3 regions of the Glycocaulis abyssi genome follow, and region 2 is predicted to be linked to each of the others. Evidence: predicted binding sites of a transcription regulator. Region 2 holds the regulator's gene; each other region holds the start of a gene.

Region 1 (3,364 bases), 270 kb from region 2:
CCCGTCTTGCCGCGCAAGGTCCACCCCTCACCGGAAGCCTGCTCCATCATCGCGATGACGGTTTCCATGTGAGCAGCGTCAAACGGCAGGGTGCGGGCCTGCAGACGGGCAAGGAAGCCCACCTGCTCACGCGCGCAGATCGCCAGCGGCCCGTCCAGCCAGAAGCGATCAACAAGGCCCGCCCCGCCGACATCACCATTGCCGTAGTCCAGCACGGCGATCTGCCCGCTCATGGCCTCATGGCCGAGCTGGCGCGTCCAGTGCTGATAGGCCCAGACGGTGGAGCGCTGGAACGCTTCGGCAAATGTCTGGTTCTGGTTCCACACCGCGAAGGCATGTTCGGTTCCGTCCCAGATCAGCGCGTCATCCACGCCAGAGACGATGCCAGATTGCAGCAGGATCAGGCTGTTGGGAATCTTGAACGTGGAGGCGGGAATGAAACGCTCGTCGAGCCGGTCCGCCCCGCCTGTCCACTCGGCACCATCAGAAACACGCTGGATGAGGATCGTACCGGTAACGCCGGCCTCATCCAGCAATTGGTCAAGCTCCTGCGCATGGGCCGGAGCCAGCAGCATCAAAATGACGGCCAGAAGGCCAAGATATCTCTTCACGCAAGCCTCCAGCGCCCGCCCGGATGGGTATGCCCCCTAGAACGGGATGTTGTCGTCCAGCGTGTCGGAAGCAAAACTTTCACGCGGGCGGTCATTGCCGCCAGAGGAACGGTCATCGGAGCGGCCATAATTGCCACCGCCCGAACCGCCGCCCTCGCCCTTGCTGTCCAGCATGGTCAGCTCGCCGCGATATTTTTGCAGAACGATCTCGGTGGAATAGCGGTCCTGCCCGTTCTGATCCTGCCATTTGCGGGTCTGCAGCGAGCCTTCAATGTAAACCTTGGCGCCTTTTTTCAGATAGTTCTCCGCCACCTTGGCGAGTGCCTCGTTGAAGATGACCACGTTGTGCCATTCGGTCTTTTCGCGGCGCTCTCCGGTGGATTTGTCGCGCCAGGTCTCAGACGTCGCGACGGGAAATTTCGCCATCCGGTCACCGGACGGCATGGCCTTGACCTCCGGGTCAGCGCCCAGATTGCCGATAATGATGACCTTGTTGATGCTGCCTGCCATATCCAAACCCCGTGCTTGCGCTTTTCTCTAAAATGTTCACATATTGTTCCGCCCGTCAACGGGCGAGTCGCCAGGTGAATTTTCGAGCGCATCTCACTCCATCACTGCCGGGGTGTCCATGCAGAGACTGACTCAAGGCCCGTGTAGCTATTGGCGCAGCCATACCTTATAATAAATTGCATGAGCGACACCCACTTCTCGTTTGAGCCGGATCCGGCGTCTCCGCACAATGCGAGGATAGCAAGTATTCTCGACCGGATGCTGGAGATGGAGCATGCACTGCAGAAAGAACAGCGGTTCGACCCGTGGCGGCTGGTTGCTCCCAACGCGGTTCTGCTTGCGGGGTTAGGCGTCCTCGCATTGATGGCGGCATTCAATTCTGGACTACCTATCGCTGAGATACAGCCGGGAAGAATGCTGCTAGGCGTTGTCATCGTCGCAGCAGGATTTGGATTCTATGGAGTTTCCACTGCACAGGCGGCCCGGCGGCGCATTCTTCAGCTCGAAGCGCTGCGTTTACAGAGGCGCGCCATGCTCGCAGCTCAAGCCATGGAACACGGCGAGGGAAGCCGCAGCGAGTGAGACCGTTTCATAATTGGCCGGCCCCCCGTATCCGCGAGGAATTTCACGTCCTGTCGCTCCGTTCCGCAACAGTTTACGGCAGGCTGGAAGGGCTCAAAGGCCATCGTACGCCCGGTATAGTCGCCATACTCGGAGGCGCGGGCCTATTCTTGGCGTCGGGTCCTGTCAGCCTGATTTTCGGCCTGATCGGCGCGTTTGGAGCCGCCGAACAGCTTCGCGTGTCCGCTCGAATCTATGCTGAAGAAATCAGATTGCGCCGTGAGCTTGCCGAGATCGGTGCCGATTTGTCTGACCTCGAAGACGAGGCGCGCCAGCAAGGCTGTAGGCTGCCTTAATGCAGCTCCTGAATAATGTTCGCTATTTGTTCTTGATGAACCTGGCGGAATAGGGCTTATATCGGCAGAACGCCGATTCCATGAAAGCTCTCCCCCATGGCCGACCCTTTGAAGCATATTTCGGTGCGCGGCGCGCGCGAGCATAATCTCAAAGACGTGTCAGTCGACCTGCCGCGCGACGAGCTGATCGTGTTCACCGGCCTGTCCGGGTCGGGCAAGTCCTCGCTGGCGTTCGACACCATCTATGCCGAGGGCCAGCGCCGCTATGTGGAGAGCCTTTCGGCCTATGCGCGCCAGTTCCTGGAGCTGATGAGCAAGCCGGATGTGGACTCCATCGAGGGTCTCTCGCCAGCGATCTCCATCGAGCAGAAGACCACCTCGAAAAACCCGCGCTCGACGGTCGGCACGGTCACCGAGATCTATGACTATATGCGCCTTCTGTGGGCGCGCGTCGGCATCCCCTACTCACCCGCCACGGGCCTGCCCATCACCTCGCAGACCGTCTCCCAGATGGTCGACCGGCTGATGGCGCTGGAGGATGGCACGCGGCTCTACCTGCTGGCGCCTATCGTGCGCGGGCGCAAGGGCGAATACCGCAAGGAGTTCGCCGAGCTGATGAAGCAGGGCTTCCAGCGGGTGAAGGTGGACGGCACCTATTACACGCTGGAAGAAGCCCCCGAACTCGACAAGAAGTTCAAGCACGACATTGACGTGGTGGTGGACCGGGTGGCCATCCGCGAGGGGCTGGAGCAGCGCCTGGCCGACAGCCTGGAGACCGCCCTGCGCCTCGCCGACGGCCTCGCCATGGCCGAATTTGCCGACAAGACCGATGACAAAGGCGCGCCGGAGCGCATCATCTTCTCGGAAAAATTCGCCTGCCCGGAGACCGGCTTCACCATCGAGGAAATCGAGCCGCGCCTGTTCTCCTTCAACAATCCGTTCGGCGCGTGCCCGGCCTGTGATGGCCTCGGCGTCAGCCTGAAGTTTGATGAGGCGATGATCGTCCCGGACCGGGAAAAGAGCCTGTATGAGGGCGCGGTTGCGCCGTGGAGCCGTGGCACCTCCAAGCTCTACCAGCAGACCTTGCAGGCGCTGGCCGACCATTATGGCGCCAACATGCACAAGCCATGGCGCACATTGCCGGAGAAGTTCCAGCGCACCGTGCTTTACGGCACCGCCGACAAGATCAAGTTCACCTATGAAGATGGCCTGCGCCAGTTCTCCACCACCAAGACGTTTGAAGGGGTAATCCCCAATCTGGAGCGGCGCTGGCGCGAGACGGACTCCGCCTGGGTGCGCGAGGAGCTGGGCCGCTTCCAGTCCAAC
Region 2 (3,364 bases):
GCAGGATTGCCCCGCGCGAGCCTCGATGATCTCAAGGGCGGGGAACCGGCCGAGAATGCCGCAGCCCTGCACCGCCTGCTACAAGGCGAAAAGGGGCCTTACCGCGATATCGTGCTGTTCAATGCCAGCGCCGCGCTGGTGCTTGCCGGAAAGGCAGAGGGCCTCAAAGACGGGGTGGCACTGGCAGCCGCCGCCATCGACGATGGCCGCGCCGCCGCCACGCTGGAAAAGCTCGTCCAGATTACCAACACCTGAGGAATGCCGCCCATGACTGACACGCTGGAGCGCATCGGCGTCTACAAGCGCGCTGACACCGCGCGCCGCAAGGCGGCCCTGAGCTATGCGCAGATATCGGAAAAGGCCCAGGCTGCGCCGCCAGTGCGCGGCTTTCTTGATAACCTGCAATCCCGGCAAGCCGCAGATGGGCTGGCCCTGATCGCGGAGATCAAGAAGGCAAGCCCCTCACGCGGCCTGATCCGCGCTGATTTCAACCCGCCAGCCCTTGCCCGCGCCTATGAGGCGGGCGGCGCGGCCTGCCTCTCCATCCTCACCGATACCGAAAGCTTTCAGGGAGCCGACCACCATCTTGTAGAGGCGCGCGCGGCCGTGTCCCTGCCCGTATTGCGCAAGGACTTCCTCTACGATCCGTGGCAGGTGGCAGAATCGCGCGCGCTGGGGGCTGACTGCATTCTCGTCATCATGGCGGCCGTGGACGACGCCCTTGCCGCCGATCTGGTGGCGGAGGCCGCGCACTGGAATATGGATGCCCTTATCGAGGTGCATGACCGCGCAGAGCTGGAGCGGGCGCTCGCCCTGCCCTCGCCGCTGATCGGCATCAATAACCGCAATCTGCGCACGTTCGACGTGACGCTGGCCACATTCGAGGCGCTGAGCGCCTCGGTGCCGGATGACCGCTTCCTGGTCGCCGAAAGCGGGATTTTCAACGCCGATGACGCTGAGCGCGTGCGCCGGTCCGGCGCAAAAGCCCTGCTGGTCGGTGAAAGCCTGATGCGCCAGGCCGATGTTGCCGCAGCGGTGAAAACGCTGATGAACTTCGCGTGAGAGCGGGCACAACCCTTGACGGGCGAGCGGAACAGGCGTAGAACAAACCGTGGCCTTTCTGGCTTTGTTCCTTTGTTGACTGGAGATCAGACCCCCTCATGCTGACCCGCAAACAACACGAGCTTCTGCTCTTCATTCACAAGCGCCTGTCCGAGGATGGCGTTTCTCCTTCTTTTGACGAGATGAAAGAGGCTTTGCAGCTGGCGTCGAAATCCGGTGTGCACCGTCTGGTCAGCGCGCTGGAGGAGCGCGGCTTCATTCGCCGTCTTGCCCACCGCGCCCGCGCGCTCGAAGTGCTCAAACTCCCCGATGCCTCAGCGCCGCGCGTCAATCCGGCCAGCAATGTGGTCAGCGGCAATTTCGCGCGCCGGGAAATGGAAACAGATTCGGTTGATGTACCGCTGCTGGGCAGAATCGCAGCCGGCGTACCGATCGAGGCGATCCAGCACGAAACCGACCGGTTTGGCGTTCCCTCCCAGATGGTGTCTTCGGGCGAGCATTTCGCGCTGGAGGTCGAAGGCGATTCCATGATCGAAGCAGGCATTCTCGACGGTGATTTTGTCATCATCCGCCGCGGTGATACCGCCAATAATGGCGAGATTGTCGTGGCACTCGTGGATAATGAGGAAGCTACGCTGAAACGCATCCGCCGCAAGGGCGGGTCGATTGCTCTTGAAGCCGCCAACCCGGCCTATGAAACCCGCATTTTCGGGCCGGACCGGGTACAGGTTCAGGGCCGCCTGGTCGGGCTGATCCGCCGCTATCACTGACCCTTTGGAGCCGAGGGCGGGAAAAGGCAGCTAGCTCTCCCGCTCGCGTCCCCAGACGCGGGCTGCGCTGCCATCATTGGCACCGCGAAGGCGGATGATGCGCCCGTCACGGACCCAGAATTCGGCGCTGCCCAACTCTGCGCGGGCCGCATCGTCCAGAACCGGCACCGCGCAACGGCGCTTCTGCCAGGCGCTTACCGTGCCGCGCGCGACCACCAGGTCTGCGCGTACGCAGTCTTCCTCCAGCGAGGCGGGATGCTCGCTGACCGCTACACGCAGCCCCTCGGCCGTGACGACAAGACAGCCCAGCGGATCGCACGCATAATCGCCGCGCGGCGCGGTGCTGAGCCCGGTTCCGGCACGCTGCAACAGTACGCCTGCCTCAAACCGGCCACGGCGGCGGTCACTGACCTGCCAGTCCAGACGCTCGCCGGTTTCACTCGAAATGCTTCTCGAAACCAGAACGCCAGACGAGGTAATCATCATGTCCGGCGGGGCCTGCAACGCCCATAGGGACAATGCCCCGGCAGCAAACGGAATTCCGGCCACCCGCACCAGCCCGCGCCCCAGCGTGGCCAGTGCAAACCCGGTCGCGTAGAGACCTAGCACGATCCCGCCCGGTGCCAGCGCAGGCAAGGCGGCGCCGGGCAGCGATGACGTCCATGTCGCGATGGCCAGCACGATATCCATGCCCATAGCGCTTATCATCAACGGCAAGCCTTCCAGCCCGAATGGGGCCAAGAGCAGCCCCACGACGCCGGCCGGCATCACCCAGAAGCTGAATACCGGCATGGCGACAAGGTTTGCGCCAAACCCATAGGCGGCCATGCGCTGGAAATGGAAGGCGGCAAACAGCCCGGTTGCGCTGCCCGCCACAAGGCTGGTCACGGCGAGCCCTGTAAACGCCGCCTGTACGCGCGCAAACCAGCCATAATCGGCCATGTCGCGGGTGATCCGCCACCTCTGCCAGGCTTCGTAGACGGCGATCAGGGCGGCGGTGGCAGCAAAGCTCATCTGGAAACCCGGCTCGATCACGCTTTCCGGGTTGAACGCGATGATGATGAGTGCGGCCAGTGCAAGCGACTGAAACGACACCGCTCTGCGGCCTATCAGTATCGCCGTGAACATGACCGCAGCCATGACGAAGGCGCGCTGGGTGGAGATAGCGCCGCCCGACAGCAGCAGATAGCCAAGGGCGGCGAGAAGCGCGATCAGCGCTGCGGGCTTTCGCGGATCGTGCGCACGGGCGAAGGGTTCAATCGAGGCGATGAGCCAGCGCACAGCGAAGTAAATACCGCCGGCCAGCAGCGCCATGTGCATGCCTGATATGGCCAGCAGATGACCAAGACCGGACAGCCGCAACGCCTCGGCATGGGCCTCGGTGACGCCTGAGCGCTCCCCGGTCAGCAGCGCGGCGATGACCGGTCCTGAGTTTGGCCCGGCTGCATCGGAAATGCGCTGCGCCAGCCGCCATCGCCACGCCAGAAACGCCCGCTGGCTCTCGGCTCCGGCAATGTCTTCCGGCTGGGGCT
Region 3 (3,364 bases), 1.4 Mb from region 2:
CGTATCGCTGGTGGAGGCGGGGACATAGGTGCCATCACCGAGCAGTACGGCCTGATAGCGGATCTCGTCCTGTACAAATTCCAGCGCCGCCGTGAGCTGCCGCGCCGGGTCGCCATGGGCCTCGCGAAAGCGTGCCGCCAGCGCTGCGATCTCGGCATCCGGTTCGGCGGGCAGACGGTAGAAGGGCCGGCCCCATGCGGCCACGCTGGCCCAGTCCGGCCAGGATGAGATGGTCAGGGTCGGGATCTGGGGATAATCCACCGGTGCGCCCTCTTCCATCTCCACGGCTTCGATGCGCCGGGGGCCAAAACTGTAGATCGTCCGCCCGAAGCGGTTTTCGATCCTCAGGCTGTCCTCGCTGGCACCGACAATGCTGTGCGATGCGCCGCGCGGCCAGCTGGTGCGGATGGAGAGCTGTTCGATATCGGTCAGGGTGGCGAGCGGAAAGCTCTCTGTCTGGTGCGGGGCAAGCAGGGGGTTGGTACCCGTCACAGAGAAGGACAGGTCCAGGATATCACCCTGGCGGACATCCTCGATGCGCAGGACGGCCACTTCCATTCCGGTGATGATGCCATAGTTCAGCGCCGGTTCCTGACGCAGAAACTCTGCGGCAATGCGTCCCTCCCGGCTTTCGCGCTCGCCGTCGCGGATGATAGCAGCCTCATGGATGACGATGGACTGGTAGCGAGGATCGAGATTGATCTGGAGCCGGGAAATGGCTGCCAGTCCCGCGCCCGTCACAGCCTCGATCACATAGCGGGTATAAAGCCCCGCTTCGGGATCTCGCGCGTCATGCTGGAAATCAACGACCAGCAGGCGGGCCCCGCCCATGGCTTCGGTGCCGACAGTGGAGGGATCGGGCATGGCAACCGGCTCTACAAAGCCGGGCGCTGGCCCGTACCCTAGCGTGCGCGCGGAGGAGGTGGCAGGGAGCAATTGCAAAGCCTGCGCGGACGATGCCCATGTTTCAGGGGGCGTTCCTGCCTGCTCGGCCGGGCCATAATCCGGATAGTGCACGGCCCCGTAAACCAGAGCCATTATCGCGCCAAAACCCACCCCGCAAAATGCGAGCACCCGCCTCACAGTCATCGCTTACCCCCTCAAGCAAGCCGCTTCCCCTCCCGATAGTATTAACCCCGTGGAAAGGTGCTACAACCTGAATCTGTGGTCAGGGCAGTCGGTCCAGCCGCAAGGCGCGCTCGGCCGCCGTGCGGGCAAAGCGCAAGGTGATGGATTTGCGCCGGGCGGGGGCCAGCGGGTTGACCGGGCTTTCACGCACGATCGCGCCGCCAAACCCGTCCGCGATGATAAGCCCGGTATGTTCAGGCAGCAGGGCGCGCGGGAAGCGCTCTGATACGGCGAAGAAATAGCGGTCGCACCAGTCGAAATATTCCGGCCATTTGCCGTCGGCGCGAAAGTCTGCCGCGCCGGATTTCACCTCGACAATGACCAGCTCGCCCTTCGGTCCCAGCGCCATCAGGTCGGCCCGGCGTCCGCAGGGCAGGGAAAATTCCGGTATCGCGGCCAGGCCAAAGCTCGCCAGCACGCGCGCCGCGCCGCGCATCAGCCCTTGCGCATCGTCAATGGCCGGATTGGTCAGCGAGGCAATGGAGACGGGGTCTGGCTTCATGGGCTGAATAATGTTCAAACTTTGTTCCGTTTGCAAGTCTGGCTCATGCGCCATCTAGGCGTGCGCCTCCGCCCGGGCTAGGAAGAGGCATGACATCGATTTTCACAAACCAGCCCGCCCCGTCCGAAGCCGATTTCCTCGACATCGCCGAGGCGGCCTTTGCGGGCCTGCCCAAAGCCTTCCGTCAGCTGTGCGGCAATGTGGTGATCCAGATCGCCGACTTTGCCGATGAGGAAACGCTCAAGGCGCTGGGGATGGAAAACCCGTACGAGCTGACCGGCCTCTATCACGGCGTGGACCTGACAGAAAAATCCGTGATGGATCCAGGCATGCCCGACCATGTCTTTCTCTATCGCCTGCCCATTCTTCTCGAGTGGTGCGAGCGCGGGGATGTCACGCTTGGCGATCTCATCGCTCATGTGCTGGTCCACGAGATCGGCCATCATTTCGGCCTGTCGGACGACGACATGCACGCGGTTGAAGAGAGTGTGGATTAAATTCAACCTATTTTCTTTGCAAAATCACCAATTTCGGGCGATTCAAATGGAATCTCAATGCTTTCTTCTACATTGTCCGTCAAGAGACCGGACAACAAACCACTCCCCACGGTCCTTTTTTGTCTAGCTACTGATGACGAACGCAACGTTGATATTTTTCCTTGGGCATGCGTTATTCGTCCACGACCCTTGATGATTTCTAGTCGACCCAATGACTCCTTGCTGTCGGGGTCTAATATTTCTCCTCCGAGAGAAAATATTACAAATATATTTCCAATACTAACGCCGTCTTCTTTTCCGACGTTTAAAACCACATCTAAATCACCATCTAGAACATGTGCGACCTTAGCATCATATTTGATGTCAACAGCCCCTAAATCTTTTGAGCTAGGCATAATGTTCCTCCAAAAGGATATGAGATGTCATCGGTTGTAACGACAGCGCGCTCATCATATTAGCGGGGTCGGACAATATTCTTGTAAGCACGTCTTGGTGGTCCTTTCCGACAAAAAGAACCTTAAACTGAAAAAGACGAGCTGAATTGATGTGCTCCAGCGTACATAGCGCAATAGGTTGCTCCAAATCATCCGATTTATAAATTAAAGTAGCTATACACCCAGGTGTGTAAAAATCACTGGATTCAGAAACTATTGTTAAATCTGAATTTGAGCTTCTATTTATTTTTAAAATTCTTGGATTTCTCAGTTGATATTCAACAGCTTTTCCAGCGATGTTCCAGCAAGCGTCAACAAGTATAATGGCAATAACCAGAATAACGATGAAAGCGCGCTCCCAGTTCGAAACATTTGACGGCCAGAGCACAATTCCAAAGCCACCTACAACCGCCACAATTACAGCCAAACGATGAAACGCTAAGCCGATACCGGCAAACGTTGTGTAAACTTGCTTAGAAACCCTGCTGATATCGATAGACAATTTCCGCCCCAGTGCACTCTTGCCTAGTATCACTATAGGTTGGTGGTCCACTCCGGCACAAGCTTCGTCGCCGGGCCGTAATGGCGCTCGTCAAACAGCGTGCTGATTTCCCCCGGCTCCAGCGACAGCTCCACCGTCCACGCGCCGGCGGCTTTGGCTTCGGTCACAAAGCCGGCTGCCGGATAGACCGTGCCGGACGTGCCGATAGCGGCGAAGAGATCGCACGCCCCAAGCGCCTCATAGATCGTATCGAGCCCCAGCGGCATCTCGCCGAACCAGACCACATGGGGGCGCAGCCCGC

Evidence for each region. Region 2 encodes LexA, which represses DNA repair genes until DNA is damaged. Its sites were predicted from a motif close to ATGTTCCNCTTGTGTTCC; they were not measured.
Region 1: ssb (single-stranded DNA-binding protein) is a predicted target of LexA. The motif match lies at 1,154-1,171, and genes of this name have one in related genera.
Region 3: AB6B38_RS10400 (metallopeptidase family protein) is a predicted target of LexA. The motif match lies at 1,641-1,658, and genes of this name have one in related genera.

What each region holds. Positions count from the first base shown of each region.
Region 1 covers NZ_CP163421.1:996,158-999,521, forward strand. Annotated here, with positions in the region: gene AB6B38_RS04895 (penicillin-binding transpeptidase domain-containing protein) at 1-611, opposite strand, end outside; gene ssb (single-stranded DNA-binding protein) at 648-1,121, opposite strand; gene AB6B38_RS04905 (hypothetical protein) at 1,302-1,703, shown strand; gene AB6B38_RS04910 (hypothetical protein) at 1,847-2,020, opposite strand; gene uvrA (excinuclease ABC subunit UvrA) at 2,135-3,364, shown strand, end outside.
Region 2 covers NZ_CP163421.1:727,520-730,883, reverse strand. Annotated here, with positions in the region: gene trpD (anthranilate phosphoribosyltransferase) at 1-255, shown strand, start outside; gene trpC (indole-3-glycerol phosphate synthase TrpC) at 268-1,062, shown strand; gene lexA (transcriptional repressor LexA) at 1,161-1,832, shown strand; gene AB6B38_RS03630 (ComEC/Rec2 family competence protein) at 1,863-3,364, opposite strand, start outside.
Region 3 covers NZ_CP163421.1:2,151,539-2,154,902, reverse strand. Annotated here, with positions in the region: gene AB6B38_RS10410 (DUF3857 domain-containing protein) at 1-1,089, opposite strand, end outside; gene mmcB (DNA repair putative endonuclease MmcB) at 1,169-1,564, opposite strand; gene AB6B38_RS10400 (metallopeptidase family protein) at 1,720-2,127, shown strand; gene AB6B38_RS10395 (hypothetical protein) at 2,130-2,522, opposite strand; gene AB6B38_RS10390 (hypothetical protein) at 2,515-3,063, opposite strand; gene AB6B38_RS10385 (NAD-dependent deacylase) at 3,096-3,364, opposite strand, start outside.